Regions from separate parts of the Rossellomorea sp. GCM10028870 genome, predicted to be linked through region 2. Evidence: riboswitches for the same ligand, from Rfam matches in the RefSeq annotation. Region 2 holds a riboswitch; the other holds the start of a gene.
What was found. Region 2 has a riboswitch for thiamine pyrophosphate ahead of ACFQWC_RS10370 (ABC transporter substrate-binding protein). Riboswitches for the same ligand answer to the same signal wherever they lie in the genome.

Region 1: another riboswitch for thiamine pyrophosphate. It lies ahead of thiT (energy-coupled thiamine transporter ThiT); the one in region 2 lies ahead of ACFQWC_RS10370 (ABC transporter substrate-binding protein).

The regions. Positions count from the first base shown of each region.
Region 1 is NZ_JBHTGN010000004.1:85,798-89,211, forward strand. It holds gene ACFQWC_RS16730 (thioredoxin family protein) at 119-445, shown strand; gene ACFQWC_RS16735 (hypothetical protein) at 676-975, shown strand; TPP riboswitch at 1,059-1,157, shown strand; gene thiT (energy-coupled thiamine transporter ThiT) at 1,227-1,823, shown strand; gene ACFQWC_RS16745 (DedA family protein) at 1,972-2,619, shown strand; gene ACFQWC_RS16750 (threonine/serine exporter family protein) at 2,746-3,414, shown strand, end outside.
Region 2 is NZ_JBHTGN010000001.1:2,015,266-2,018,679, reverse strand. It holds gene ACFQWC_RS10380 (aldo/keto reductase) at 1-603, opposite strand, end outside; gene ACFQWC_RS10375 (phosphotransferase enzyme family protein) at 690-1,595, shown strand; TPP riboswitch at 1,673-1,782, shown strand; gene ACFQWC_RS10370 (ABC transporter substrate-binding protein) at 1,958-2,944, shown strand; gene ACFQWC_RS10365 (thiamine-binding protein) at 2,957-3,250, shown strand; gene ACFQWC_RS10360 (ABC transporter permease) at 3,247-3,414, shown strand, end outside.

The sequences.
Region 1 (3,414 bases), on a different contig from region 2:
TTTTTCAAATTATTTTGTCGTCGTTTATCTTTTCCCGCGGGTTCCTATTAGTAAACCTTTGAATATGTGGGTATACATATTACTAGTGTGTGTAATGAAAGAAGGGAGACGGTTAGATATGGAAGAAGTTCATTCTTTAGAAACTATCAATGCTACTCTGGCAGGAGAAAAGATGGTGTTACTATACATATCCAGACCCAATTGCTCTGTTTGTCACGCTCTACTGCCCCAAGTGAAAGGGGTGCTGGAAGAGTTTCAAGATGTAAAGTCCATTCATGCCGATGCAGGGGAAATACCGGAAATAGCTGGTGGGTTCTCTATCTTTACTGTGCCGGTGGTCATCGTATTTGTAGATGGAAAAGAAATGTTCAGGAAGGCCCGATTCGTTCCAATCGATGAGTTACATACCCAAATGTCCCGTCTGGTGAAGATGTTAGACAACTAAACAAACGTTTGATTAAGCGTGAAAGTTGTTGGTTTGTCAAAGTTTACAGTATTAAACGGTTGTTTAATACTGTGAAAATTAAAAATCGAGAGCTGTTTTAAGTTGGGGATTATAGACAATGAAAAAGAGCTGCTAAAAAAGTAGCTCTTTTGTCATGGTTCGGTGAATAGGTATATAATAGAGAGTATACGAGTATAGTAGTCATGAAGAAATAAAAGGGGGCTTGATGAATGATCAGATTGTCCAGGACAAAGAAAGTCATGTTACTTGGTTTAGCAATCATCCTCATAATAGTAGCCAACCGGATTTCCAGTGTACAACACTTGACAGCAAGAATTGCCACTAACCTGTATATCAGCCTGAAGTATCAAGATCTGGACCTCGAATACCAGAACGTCGAATTCTCACCCCAGTTTGGAGATTATTCTGTAGCGTATAAGGACAAGGACGGAAAAGTCTATGGATTCATGGTTACCCCTAAGTCAATGCCCGTCATCATACTTCACGATCCTCTTAATGAGTCACCTTAATCAATAGCGAAGTTAAAGAGTGAACCTATCTATCTTTTATCATTTCATTCTTCATGTATAATAAAACCAAACAACTTTATAAACGTTACCACAAGGGGAGCGAAAGCTGAGAGTGAACAATCTGTTCTGACCCTCTGAACCTGTTAGTTAGTACTAGCGTAGGGATGTGGATAGTAAGCAGCATGGCTTATTTTTCCTTTTACATTCAGCCCCCTTATGGTTTCGTTTCATCTTACAAGGGGGATTCTTTTATGAAAAACATGCGTCTTGTCGTTTTACTTGAAGCCTCATTGATGGCGGCATTCGCCGTTATCCTTGATATGCTTCCTTCTATTAAGCTATCACCCAGTATCTCCATTTCGATAGCAATGGTTCCTATTTTTCTATTGTCATATCGAAGAGGATGGAAGGCTGGTATACTGGCTGGATTTGTATGGGGCCTATTGCAGATTGCCTTGGGTGACGCTTGGATTGCGACTCCAGTGCAAATGGTAATTGAATATTTCATCGCCTTTGCCTTTATCGGTCTTGCCGGATTCTTTTCCGGTAAGATCCAATCCTCAGTAAGAAGTAACCGTCGAACTAGAGCGGTCATGTGGGTAGTGGCTGCTACGTTTTTAGGTAGTCTGGGTCGATATTTTTGGCACTTCATCGCAGGATATGTCTTCTTTGCAGAATATGCGCCAAAAGGCATGTCGCCGCTACTTTTTTCATTAGCAGCAAACGGAATCACCATGTTGGGCTCAGCTCTTCTTTGTTCAATCGCTCTGCTGATCGTACTCAACACAGTGCCAAGATTGATCAAAGTAAGGGTATCTCCTCAAGAAAGCAACCGAAAGGCATCCTAAGTTATTTGGACCGGTCACTATAAAGAGGCTGGTCTTTTTTCTATGAAAATACATCCCAGGTCTTAGAAGTATTTACTTCTACGGCTTCTGTTTGCATGTTGGTGATTTTTTTATACTTAAGTTATTCGTTCATATAGGAGTGACCTCGATGGAAGAAATCATGGCAAATTATTCGGCAGAGTGGGGGATATGGGGTGTATTGCTTTCTCTATTTATTGAAGGAAGTGCTTTCCCTTTTGTGGGCACTTTTTTCATCGTAACAATGGGATTTATTTTAGAATTAACGTGGATGGAGATAGGAGTGCTTTCTCTAATAGGAAGCTTTCTTTATACAGCGGGTAGCTATATTCCTTATTTTATCAGTTCAAAATTAGGTGCGAAGCTTGAGGCAAGGTTGAAACCTGAAAAACGGAAGAAGCTCAAAGAAGCTCAGGAAAAGTTCAACCGTTACGGAATCTGGAGCGTAGCAATTGCAAGTCCCCTTCATTTAGGAAATATCATCCCCTTCATGGCAGGCATGGCAAAAATGGATTTGAAAGTGTATTCTCTCCTTACTATGCTTGGGATAGCTCCGTCTACCTTTTTTTTCTTAAGTATAGGCAAGTTCTATGATGGTGATAGAGAAGTGATCTTGGGGTTGGTAGAAGAATATCAACTGTTGGTTCTAACAGGATTTGTGCTGGTAACTGTTTTGTACATTCTCTTTAAAAGGAAGAGAAAAGGGAATAGAAGGATGATTAGTAAAGATTCGGAGACTGAAAAATTTTCGTCAAGTTACAAAAAAACTCAATCCTAAAACCCTCTACGCAGATTAAATCTTCGTAAAATCATCCCCTTCCTCATTGCTTACACCCATTCTTTCCTATAAACTAGACCTATTCAAAAAATAGCACGTGTGGAGAGATCTATATTGGAAGCAAAAATGATAAGAAGATATGACATTATGGAGGTAAGTTTGCTGGCGGGTAAGATCATGCTGCAAAGTGGTGCAGAAACGTATCGCGTAGAGGATACGATGATGCGGATCGCCGCTTCTTATGGGATTTCAGAATCTCACAGCTATGTTACACCAACAGGGATCATCTTCTCGATTGAAACGTCTGAACCAACGAAAACGAAGCTTATTCGAATAAACGAACGGTCTACCGATCTTGAAAAAGTAACCCTAGTGAATAGTATTTCAAGGCAAATCAGTAAGGGTCATCTCACCCTTGAAGAAGCATACAATGCTTTGGAAAAGCTTGATCAATCTGATCTTTCTTATTCCTTTGTGATTCAGGTATTGGCCGCTTCGATTGCAAGCGGATGTTTTCTCATCATGTTCCAGGGAATGTGGAATGACTTCATTCCTGCGCTTTTCGCTGGTGGAGTCGGGTTTACGAGCCTGATCTATTTTCATCGACTCGTGCCCATTAAATTCTTCGCCGAGTTTCTCGCTTCCTTTATTATCGGAATGCTTTCCTATGGGTTCGTCCAGCTTGGAGTCGGACAGGAGCTGGATAAGATTATTATTGGATCAGTGATGCCTCTGGTTCCCGGGCTCCTCATTACCAATGCCGTCCGGGACTTAATGGCAGGGCATTTGGTGTCG
Region 2 (3,414 bases):
CTCCTGACAAAGGTTTAATGTACCGTCTTCGAAGTTTTCTAAGTGATAGGCAGATAATTCGATTTGATTCGTGATCAATGGAAACGGCAAATAGGATTGAAGCATATTCCATTGATGATCTTTAAAGTTTGATACTCCAAAGTGACGTACCTTTCCTTCTTCCTTCAATTGAGTGAAGGCTTCAGCCACTTCTTCTCCATTCATAAATGGATCTGGCCTGTGAATCAATAATAAATCGATGTAGTCCGTTTTTAGATTCTGCAGGGAGTTTTCAACAGATGTCAAAATATGCTTTTTACTCGTGTTGTAATGATGTGTTTTATGTTCCGGACGATTTTCAGAAGGGAGGACAATACCGCATTTCGTCACAATCTCCATTTTCTCACGTAAGGAAGGCTGAAGGGCAAGGGCTTCACCAAATAAGGCTTCACACATGTACGAGCCATAAATATCTGCGTGATCAAAAGTTGTGATTCCATTTTCAATATTTTCCTGGATCAAAGCAAGGGTTTCTTCCTTTGATTGATTCCAGTCTGCAAGTCTCCACAACCCATGAATGATTCTTGAGAATGATAAGTCTTCCGTCATTTGTATTCTTTGCATGGATGCAACCTCTTTTCATATGGTATGTAGACATTCTTTCATAGTCATACTAAACGTATATTACTATGTTTGGAAGGGAATTAAAAATGATTGAACCTCTTCATGATCTATTATTGAACTGGAAGGTTCATCCTTCCTGCATAGAGACTGTGGACAGTCATCCGAATGTTTATAAGGTAAAGAATCTTGGGAAGACATATTATTTGAAAAAAAGATTCAATTCTTCTGTGAAGATGCTAGAAGAAGAGTATCTCTTAACGACCTATTTACAGGAAAGCGGACTTACCGTTGAAAGGCCATTGCTAACGGTCTCACACCAGTCTTATGTACAACAGCATCAAGATTTCTACTCCCTGTATCCAGCCCTCGAAGGAAAGCCAGTACAAGTCTATTCCTTAGCTTCTCTTAAAAAGGCGGGAACGTATCTCTTTCAACTCCATGGCAGACTAAAGCAATATGTCTGTAAATACGAGGTAGAAGAATGGAAAGTTGACACACATTTGAGAGAGTGGATAGCCGGGCAAGATCCGACATCGATTGAAATATGGGGGAAAGGGTTTATAGGCAGGCTAAATGAGTGGTCTTTCTCCTATAGCAAATTGCCTCATCAACTCGTACATGGTGACTGCCACCCGCGGAATATCCTCATAAATGAGGAAAGGGTGACCGGGGTCATCGATTTTGAAAGGATACGAAAAGCCCCCCGTATAGCAGATATGGGTTACTTTATCGCAGGGATCCTCAAAGACCTGGTACAGCAAGATAAGAAAGAGCATTTCGAATGTATCCATACCTTTTTGGCGGGGTATCACTTCGATGCTGCCTTAACGCAAGATGAGAAGAGACTGCTGCCATTCTTAGTCATTATCTTCCTTGTCCAATATACGTTTTTTTACAATCAAAAAGGGTATTCACATCTTGTATCTACCTATATACCGTTCATTAACGGACTTGTAGATAACGGTGATTACGAACGAGCCTTTCAAATTTAATTAACTTTAATAGGAAATGCTTGAATATCCATCTACTCTGTGGCAAAGTAGGGTAGAAGATAACGTTTAATTTCATAGTAAAAGTGTAGGGGAACCGGTATGGCCGGTTGAGATTGTATCCTGTAGATACTGACCCTTTGAACCTGAACTGGCTGATACCAGCGTAGGAAACATTCTCTTAAACAATACATGATCATGTTTAACGATGCGTCCCGGGCTGAAGGCTTGGGGCGCTTTTTGTTATAGTGTCCCAAAGCTTTTTAGGTTCCATCTGCCTTTTGTTTTACATTCATTCACCTTATTAAGTGAAGAATAACGAATAAACGTTACAACTACATATGAGGATTTGAGGAGGAATCAAGATGAAAAAATGGATGGTCATCATCTGTGCTGTCTTTCTTTTAACTGCCTGCAGCGGTGGAGGAAATACGGCAGATGAACAAAAGGATGATCTTAAAAAGGTATCGGTCGTACTGGACTGGACACCGAATACCAATCACACTGGATTATACGTTGCGAAAGAAAAAGGATACTTCGAAGAGAAGGGGCTGGATGTGGATATCATCTTACCAGGTGAGGCTGGGGCAGATCAACTCGTTGCCTCGGGTAAAACTGAGTTCGGGGTTGGATACCAGGAAAGTGTCACACAGGCCAGGGTACAGGATGTTCCCCTCGTATCAATCGCTGCGGTTATACAGCATAATACCTCGGGGTTTGCATCACCTAAGAGCAAGGATATTACGACACCAAAGGATTTTGAAGGTAAAAGTTATGGCGGTTGGGGTTCCCCTGTTGAAAAAGCTGTCATGACATCGATTATGAAACAAGAAAACGCAGATGTAGAGAAAGTGGATTTTGTAAACATGGGAGATACAGATTTCTTTACTGCCGTGAAACGGGATGTTGACTTTGCATGGATCTACTATGGATGGACAGGTATTGAAGCAGAGCTTCGGGGTGAGGAATTGAACATGATGTACGTAAAGGACTACTCTGAAAAACTGGATTATTACACTCCTGTCCTGACAACAAATGAAAAAATGATTGAATCAGATCCCGATACGGTTAAAGCCTTCTTGGCAGCTGCTTCAAAAGGGTATCAGTTTGCAATCGACAAACCGAAGGATGCAGGTGAAATTCTTTTAGAGGCAGCTCCGGATCTTGATGAAGAATTAGTCATGAAGAGCCAGGAATGGCTGGCTCCTAAATACAAGGATGATGCTGACAGATGGGGAGAGCAGAAGCTTGAGGTATGGGAAAACTATGCTTCATGGATGTATGAGAACAATTTATTAGATAAGGAACTGGACAGTAAAAAAGCTTTTACAAACGAATTTTTACCAAATTAAGAGGTGAACAAAATGGGGAACGCACTCGTAAGCATACAAATTATTCCGAAGACGAAAAATGGTGAAGACGTTATACCTTACGTGGATGAAGCCATCGCGATCATTGATAAATCTGGTGTCCGTTATGAAGTCCATCCATTAGAAACGACAATGGAAGGAAATCTATCTGACTTATTTAAGGTGATTGAACAAATGAATGAACGAATGATTGAAATGGGCAGCTCAAACGTCATTTCTCAAATCAAGGTATTATATCAGCCGGCCGGGATTGAAATGGATCAATTAACGGAGAAGTATAAAGGATGAAAGCATGGATATCGAAAGGATGGAGACCCTTCTTGGTCATCATCCTTTTATTCATCATTTGGGAATCCACCATTAGAGTATTTGAGGTGCCGGCATGGCTAATGCCTTCACCTTCAGAAATATGGGCGGAAGGAGTCGCCTCATGGTCCACGTTTACAACACAT